DNA from 2 places in the Shewanella halifaxensis HAW-EB4 genome. Region 2 is predicted to be linked to the other one. Evidence: predicted binding sites of a transcription regulator. Region 2 holds the regulator's gene; the other holds the start of a gene.
The links. The regulator ArgR, encoded in region 2, controls arginine synthesis, uptake and breakdown. The targets are predictions, from matches to a motif close to ANTGAATANNTATTCANT.

Region 1: a site for ArgR is predicted at 2,146-2,163, ahead of SHAL_RS16070 (YjiH family protein). Genes of this name have one in related genera too.

The regions. Positions count from the first base shown of each region.
Region 1 is NC_010334.1:3,795,140-3,799,493, reverse strand. Features, by position in the region: gene SHAL_RS16075 (NCS2 family permease) at 1-274, shown strand, start outside; gene SHAL_RS16070 (YjiH family protein) at 717-2,072, opposite strand; gene SHAL_RS16065 (methyl-accepting chemotaxis protein) at 2,430-2,753, opposite strand; gene SHAL_RS16060 (DUF998 domain-containing protein) at 3,266-3,940, shown strand; gene SHAL_RS16055 (S-(hydroxymethyl)glutathione dehydrogenase/class III alcohol dehydrogenase) at 4,148-4,354, opposite strand, start outside.
Region 2 is NC_010334.1:1,120,904-1,125,257, forward strand. Features, by position in the region: gene SHAL_RS04585 (ABC transporter ATP-binding protein) at 1-36, shown strand, start outside; gene SHAL_RS04590 (Dyp-type peroxidase) at 251-1,183, shown strand; gene SHAL_RS04595 (cupin domain-containing protein) at 1,252-1,725, opposite strand; gene argR (transcriptional regulator ArgR) at 1,987-2,457, opposite strand; gene mdh (malate dehydrogenase) at 2,810-3,745, shown strand; gene ispB (octaprenyl diphosphate synthase) at 3,855-4,354, opposite strand, start outside.

The sequences.
Region 1 (4,354 bases), 2.6 Mb from region 2:
ATACGCAACCGCGCCAGCACTAATGTATGTGGGTCTATTGATGCTAAGCAACGTGACTAAGCTTGATTTTAACGACAAAGTCGATGCTATGGCAGGTCTAACCTGCGCAGTATTTATCATTCTCAGCTGTAATATTGTGACCGGTATTATGCTGGGTTTTGTGACCTTAGTTATTGGCCGACTATGTAGCGGTGAATGGCGTCAAATTAAGCCGGGGGTACTGGCTATCACAGTCGGCTTAGTGGCGTTTTATATGGGTGGTTGGGCGATTTAAGTTCAATTGCCGATAGCCTTACCATAAAAAGCCAGTCATTGATGACTGGCTTTTTTGTCTGCGTTTAATAGCGATTAGCGTTTTATAGACCTGAGAGAGTCTACCTCGTTGTAGGCTTAAGTTTAGGCTCATATAAAGGCGTCGATTGACACGTCTGCGTGTACAGACTAACGAGTAAGGCGGGTTTCTCTGCGTCGTAAAGCGGCTCAAGGCTAGCTGCGTTCGAGGGGGAGTTAGCCATCAAGCCTTACTGGAAGCTATAAGCTGGGAAATTGGATGCAGAGAAGGGCTGTATATTGTCACTTTAGCTTAGACTCAAAGCTGGCTGAGCAAGGAATTATGTTGCAGGCTGGCTAATACAATGAATTAACGAGATAAAAAAAGCCAGTTGGCAATAGCAACTGGCTTAGTTAAAACCGTGAACCTATTTGTCGAGGCGGTTTTAGAAGATTAGGTGCGCAACACCGGCAATAACAGGTAGCGTTACTAATGTTCTTAGGATGAAGATCACGAACAGCTCAAGGAAGTTAACTGGGATCTTACTACCAATCAGTAGTGCGCCCACTTCACTCATATAGATAAGCTGAGTCACTGACAACGTCGCGATGATAAAGCGAGTCATATCTGATTCGATAGAGCTTGCTAGGATTGCCGGGATAAACATATCCGCATAGCCAACCATAATCGTCTTCGATGCCGCAGCCGCTTCTGGTACCTGTAATAGCTCAAGTAGTGGAATGAAAGGCATGCCTAAGTATTCAAAGATTGGCGTGAATTCGGCGATCATCAGCGCGATAGTACCGATACCCATTACTACAGGGATCACGCCAAAAATCATATCAACTACATTCTTCATGCCATCAACAAGGGTGTGCTTAACGCCGCCAGCTTGAGAAGCTTTGCTCAGCGCTTGGTGCAGACCCCATGAGAATGCGCCGTATCCCGCAGGAATGGTTTCATCATCAGCATGGCGAGGTGTATCGTCGACATAGAGATCTTTCTTCCAAGATAGCGGTGGTAGCTTAGGAACTACGATCGCCGCCACAAAACCAGCAAGACAGACGGTTAAGTAGAAAGGAACGAATAGGTGCTCTAGTTGAACCTGAGAAATGACCACTAACGAGAAGGTAATTGATACTGCAGAGAAGGTGGTACCAATAACAGCAGCTTCTCTTTGAGTGTAGAAGCGAGCTTCGTACTGCTTGCTGGTCATTAAAATACCGACACTACCGTCACCTAACCATGACGCCATACAGTCGATAGCGCTACGACCCGGTAGATTAAAGACAGGGCGCATCACTTTGGTCAACATAGTACCTAGAAGCTCAAGTAGACCAAAATTCAGTAGTAATGGTAGCAACATACCTGCAAATAAAAATACTGAGAACAGTACTGGTAGTAGGTCGTTGAGTACCAACGCGCCAGTGCTACCTGAACGAATGGCTTCAGGGCCCACCTCGAAGAAGGTTAGTGCGATAAAAATTGCACCAAGAATACGTACCACTAACCAGATAGGGCTTACGTTAAAGAGGGAGTGTAAAAAACGGTTCTCAACAATAAATTTTGGCTGTAATACTTTTGTAAGTAGCGTAGCTAAAGCGGTGAAGATAACAATCGCAGTTACGATACCGACGAGTACGCCGCTTAAAAGGTTTTGTAGGCCTTTTGAGATGATCGCGATAGGGATCGTCAGTGCATCTTGATAGCTGATTGGCATCATAAACAACAGTAGACCAATCAAAGACGGCACGATGAAGGTGAGTATTGTTTTAATGTTGTGGGTTGGTTTTTCTGACACTTTATTTACACCCTAAATAACGATTTTTTGCTTAATGACAATAAACAGACGTCTATGCATAAACAGATAAATTATTGAATATCCATTCAACTGTTAGTCGGCGAGATAACCGCCGTAAAATATCTCAGTAATACGATTCTATTATGATGTAGTGACATTCACTACTGTCGAATAGTTATTAGCTCAATATGATTATTTATATTGTATCGGAAGTTGACTAAAAAGCACAAAACTTTTTTATGGTTAAATCTTTTTTAAAACAGATGTTTGCAAATGTTTCGTTGGGGTTGATTTATTGTGTTTTATTTTCACTATCCCCTTTATGTTGTGACGGCGGAATGGGCTTTCGAAGCGGATTTAACTAAATGTTTTTCTCAAGTATTTTGTTTTTTCCGCATTGAACTTTAACTCCTTAATAGCGGCTTCAATCAAGTTGACTGCGCATAGAACCTCACTCGACGCTTGGCCTATTTGAGTCATATTTTGATTGATTTCACCGAAAACTAAGGATAGTTGCTCAGCTTCTAAGGCATTTTGTAGTGCTAATTGTTGAATACCTTTTATCGATTGATAGATGGTATCAACCTTTTTTGCGGGTATTTCGGCATTTTCGCTGCATAAAAATGCTTGAAACTTACTGTTATCCATCTGTATTGAGCACTGAGTCAGCATGGTAAACATTTTCTCGCAGATTTAATGACAAAACTGATAGGTATGTTGGATGCTGTATGAGGCTGATATGAGTTGGTCGCTTGGGGTTAATTTTACTTCTTGATTGATTAAGCTTGCTGGTTTTCTTGTCATTATTATTCAGTGTGGCAGTAAAAGCAGCGCAACAGCACTGCAATGCATTAACACAAGGTTGTAGAATGTAATATTAATACAAGCGTTTTAATTTTGAGCGGGTTTTTGTGTATCCTTTTGAACAACAAATTTGTTGACTAGTTTAGGCTGACTTTTTGGGTTTATTATCTTTCTACCCTATGTTTTTTAGATTGTTTTTAGTAAAACGCTTGATATTCTGTTTCTTAGGCTATAAGAATAACAAATGTGTTACATTCCTATGCCAGAAATGTTTGTTAAAACTCTGAGCTAGACCTCGTTACAGTAAGTCAATTCGATATACATTCATAAACGTTAATAAATAGGTTGAATCGGGAACTATGCTCGTTAAGAAATATAATAAAGTTTCAATGTTAGCTTTTAGGTTTGGCATGCTGGGTATTTTCGGACAAGTGCTAGGCCTCGTTCTATCTATCTTGATGTTCGTGCAGTTTGACGGTAAGGGCTTTAATTTTTTTTATAATACGCTAAGTGAGTTAGGTAGCTATGGGCATTCCTATTACGCTGTGATAGTAAATGCTGGGCTGTTCTTTGGTGGTCTCTGTGTGGTGTTATTTTGTTTGCTGAGCCTTCAAGTTGGCGACTCGGCTTGGAGTTATCCATTTCTTATCAACCTGGGACTGGCTTATTTAGCCTTTGCTGCGATGGGACTCTTCCCGATTAACGTCTATCATCTGCATATCATCGCGATGAAATATTTCTTTATCTTTGGCTGTATAAGTCTATTTTCCTACGGCTTGTATCAACTGTTCGTGAAAGAGTCGCAACGGTCAATCTTGACCCTAGTGTGTGCACTGCTGGCCTTTATTTCGATGGCCTCATTTTTGTTACTTCCTTTGCTGGAGTTAGGTTTCACGGATGGGGATCGTGCTTTTTACAATGAGATGTTGGTTGAACCTTCAAGAGCCGAAATATGGTGGCCAGCCATTATTCAATGGATTAGCTTGACCACATTTCTACTTTGGACCTGTTTAGTGATTAAGAGCAGGGCTGTTGGGTATTACTCTGACGAAAAAACTAATTAGTTAGGTGCGCCACTCATTTCCGCTGCCGCTTCAATCACCTTAGGTTTCAGCTGTTCAATGAGTGATGGCTGTATTGCTTGTGACCACTATCATTACACTAATACTTTAAAGATCTATTTGATGTGTTTTTCTATGGTTTTTAAGGGATATACCGGTTGCCTTAAACACAATAAGCGCCCGTGAGCGCTTATTGTTTTAAGCGATTATCTACTTGCCAAAGTGAAGAACGGTACGAATACTCTTACCTTCGTGCATTAGATCAAACGCGTCGTTTACTTGTTCAAGCCCCATAGTATGAGTGATGAAGTCGTCTAACTTGAACTCACCTGCCATGTAACGCTCAACGTACTCTGGTAGTTCAGAGCGGCCTTTAACGCCACCAAATGCACTCCCTTTCCATACTCGTCCTGTTAC
Region 2 (4,354 bases):
ATCGCGTGTCAGAGTCATAGCTTAGTGTTGTTCTAGTTGGATATAGGCTCCATGAGCCGTTTGGCACGTCAGCTAACGCTTAACAGGCGTTAGGGGGAAGTGTTAGACCACTTTTCATCCTGCTTAAATAGCAGCTAAGAGTAAGAATTTAAAATTGATTTTAGTTATTGTGCGTTAGTTAATTTTATTAATAACTAAAGTTGTACATAATGTTGCCGAAAATTAATTAAGATAAGGGTTACTTATAATAATGGATAGTCAGGTTATGCCTCGTGAACAGCTTGGAGTATGTGCAGAAGGAAACTTGCACAGTGTCTATTTAATGTTTAATGCTAATGATAGTGTTGAGTCTGATATGCGCCCTTGTGTGGCTAATGTCGCTCAATATGTTTATGAATTAGCTGATCAATATTCTGATAGTGCATTTAATGGTTTTGTTGCTATTGGTGCTAATTATTGGGACACACTATACCCGATTGCTAGACCGGAACAGCTAAAACCTTTCCCTGCAATGAATAGAGATACTCGAGATGCACCCGCTATCGAATATGATCTATTTGTGCATGTCCGTTGTGACCGTTTTGATATTTTACATTTAGTCGCCAATGAAGTTTGTCAGATGTTTGAAGGCTTAGTTGAACTTGTTGATGAAGAGCGTGGCTTTAGGTTCTTAGACTCACGAGATCTCACGGGTTTTGTTGATGGCACTGAAAACCCGAAAGGACGCAGCAGGCAGGACGTTGCACTTATTGGCGAGGAAGATAGCCGATTTAAAGGTGGTAGTTATATTCATGTGCAAAAGTATGCACATAACTTAAGCAAGTGGAACCGCCTACCCGTTAAGAAGCAAGAAGATATTGTTGGTCGTACTAAAGCTGACAATATTGAGTATGCATCGGCTGACAAACCGCTAACGAGTCACATCAAGCGTGTGAACTTGAAAGATAGCGAAGGTAACTCGATGGAGATCTTACGACAAAGCATGCCTTACGGCTCCGCTAAAGAGCAAGGTTTGATGTTTATCTCTACTTGCCGCAACTCGGTTAATTTCGAAAAGATGCTTGAGAGTATGGTGCATGGTGATGGCGAGGGTAACCATGATCACTTGATGCATTTCACTCAGGCATTAACTGGCTCTTCATTCTTTGCGCCATCGTTAGATTTTATGATTTCGTCTAACTAATTAAGACTTTTTAGCCAATAAAAAACGCACTGTATGGTGCGTTTTTTTATTGGGTGTATGAAAGCGAATTATTCATTATCAACTTCATCTTTATCCCAGTAGTTAGTGGGACGTCTGGCATAAACTTCGTTGACTGATTTTACCAGTACCTTGTTATTTTCTGGGTACACAACGACATCATGTATGTCTCGGTTTCCGACGACAAGAAAAACAAACTCTTGCTCACTATGATTGACAAGATTATGAGAAATCCCCGTGTCAGCGTTGAAACAGATATATTCTCCCTGACTAAAGGGATGAGGCTCACCATCGATGTATAACGTCGCTTCGCCATGCATCGCGTAGATATGTTCTTCTTCTTTGGTATGGTAATGGGCAACAGCAGAGGACTTACCTGGTGCTAAGCGTTCCATGGTGACGCCGATTTTTTGTCCACCGGCAGTGTCACCAATATGCTTTTGCTCGCTGGCATATTGATCTTCATGCTGCCAAGATTCCCAGCATATATCATTGATATTTATTATTTTACTTTTATTCATCATTTACCCTCGACTAACAATACTGTCATTTGGGATTATAACGATTATTGGTCAAGAGAGAAGACGCTATTCAATATATTGTATAAAACAGAGTGTTTTATACAACGAGCGTTAAGGTAAGTGATTGAGATTAAGTGCATAGACGGAAAGGGCAAGTGATGTCGCCTATGCGGTTATTATACCAATTGGTATTAATAGAGATAAAAAATGCTGTAGCCCTGAGGGTACAGCATTTAATAAGCTAGTCACTTTAAGAGGCACTGCTTAGTCTGCGTAATTAAATAGTGACTTAACTGTCTCTAATGTGTCTTCAATATTATGAATACTAGACGGACAGATGAAAATCGTATCATCACCAGCAATCGTTCCTAAAATACCTTCAGGCTTACCGATTGAGTCGAGCAGGCGAGCGATTAATTGCGCCGCACCCGGGCTGGTTCTGACGACAATCATAGCTTGGTTATGGTCAACATCCAGCACTAGATTTTTAAGTGGACTTCCTGCTGTAGGAACACCGAGCTCCGCAGGAAGACAATAAACCATCTCTTGCTTGGCATTACGGGTTCTTACCGCGCCAAACTTACTTAGCATACGAGAAACTTTAGATTGGTTAATATTGCTAAAGCCTTCAGCTTGAAGGGCGGTAACTATTTCACTTTGAGAGCCAAATCGCTCCTCTTTTAAAATAGATTTGAACGTCTTAACTAAATCATCTGGGCTTTTAGTTGCTTGCATATATTATTATTCTTTATTCAAAAAAATCTGCACTATCATGATTATTTTCGCCATTTTTGTCAATTAGTATTCGTTTTTGTGAATAAAAATTCATTGATAATCTTAATTTAACTTGATGGATTAACTTAAGTTGGAATGAATGCTCTAATTAACGTTATGCTGATTTACCTTGAAAACGACTCTGTAACCATGATGCTCTCTCGATTTGTTTATCTGCTTCTTTATATTAGCGTTCTAGATTATATTGAGCACGACTAAGGGATAATTGAATTTTTTTTGTGAATCCAGTACTGTTGCCACATTGGAAAGATGGATCTGAATCACAAAAATCCAAGAATTGATGGAGATGATTATGAAAGTTGCTGTACTTGGTGCTGCTGGTGGTATTGGCCAGGCGCTCGCCCTACTGTTAAAAACTCAATTACCTGCGGGTTCAAAATTGTCGCTTTATGATATCGCTCCAGTTATACCTGGTGTTGCGGTTGACTTAAGCCACATCCCAACGGCGGTTGAAGTTAAAGGTTTCGCTGGTGAAGACCCTACGGCAGCACTAGAAGGTGCTGATGTTGTGCTTATCTCTGCCGGTGTTGCACGTAAGCCTGGGATGGATCGTTCCGATCTGTTTAACATCAACGCAGGTATCGTGCGTAACTTGGTTGAAAAGTGCGCTGCGACTTGCCCTAAGGCATTAATAGGTATTATTACCAACCCGGTAAACACAACGGTTGCGATTGCAGCTGAAGTGCTTAAAAAGGCGGGTGTTTATGATAAAAATCGCCTGTTTGGTGTGACGACACTCGATGTTATCCGTTCAGAAACCTTCGTTGCTGAAGCAAAAGACCTAAATGTTGCTGACGTTAAAGTTCCTGTCATCGGCGGTCATAGTGGTGTGACGATTCTACCTCTACTTTCACAGGTTGAAGGCGTAAGCTTTACTGATGCAGAAATTGCAGCACTGACGACTCGTATCCAGAATGCGGGGACTGAGGTGGTTGAGGCTAAAGCCGGTGGTGGTAGTGCAACATTATCTATGGGTCAAGCTGCATGTCGCTTTGGTCTATCACTTGTTCGTGGTCTTCAGGGTGAAGCAAATGTTGTTGAGTGTGCCTATGTTGATGGTGGCAGTGAGCATACTGAGTTCTTCGCACAACCTGTTGTACTCGGCAAGAACGGCATTGAACAGGTACTTGCTTATGGCGAGGTAAGTGCATTTGAAGCTAATGCTCGTGACGCTATGCTAGACACTCTAAAGGCTGATATTCAGCTAGGTATCGAATTCGTTAAGTAATCGATGCAAGGGCCTTTGTGGGTCAAAATAAAAAAGGAGCCTTAGGCTCCTTTTTTATTTTCAACATTTATCTCGTCACTGCTCTTAGCTTACAGGTGGCAATAGCTGATTAGTTACTACGTTGAGTGGCTAGTTTTGCTAAAGAGATTAATGCGGTCTTATAATCAGACTCAGGAATGATAGCCAGTGCTGCAATGGCCTTTTCTGACTCTTCGATAGCGCGCTGCTCGGTGTACTTGAGTGCACCACAGTTATTAAGTGCGGCGAGGATAACTTCGATATGCTCAGTACCGTCACCTTTCTCGATAGCCTCACGGATAAGCGCCTTTTCAGTGTCGTTACCGTTTGCCATCGCAAAAATTAGCGGCAGCGTTGGCTTACCTTCAGCTAAGTCGTCACCGATGTTCTTACCTAGCTCTTCTGTATCGGCAGTGTAATCGAGAAGGTCATCAGTTAACTGGAATGCGGTACCTAAATACTTACCGTATTCAGCCAGTGCGGTTTGCACTTCAATAGGGCTGTCAGCTAACAAGCCTGCAAGACGAGTCGCTGCCTCGAATAGCTTGGCAGTCTTACAGTAGATCACGCGCATATAGCTGTCTTCTGTGG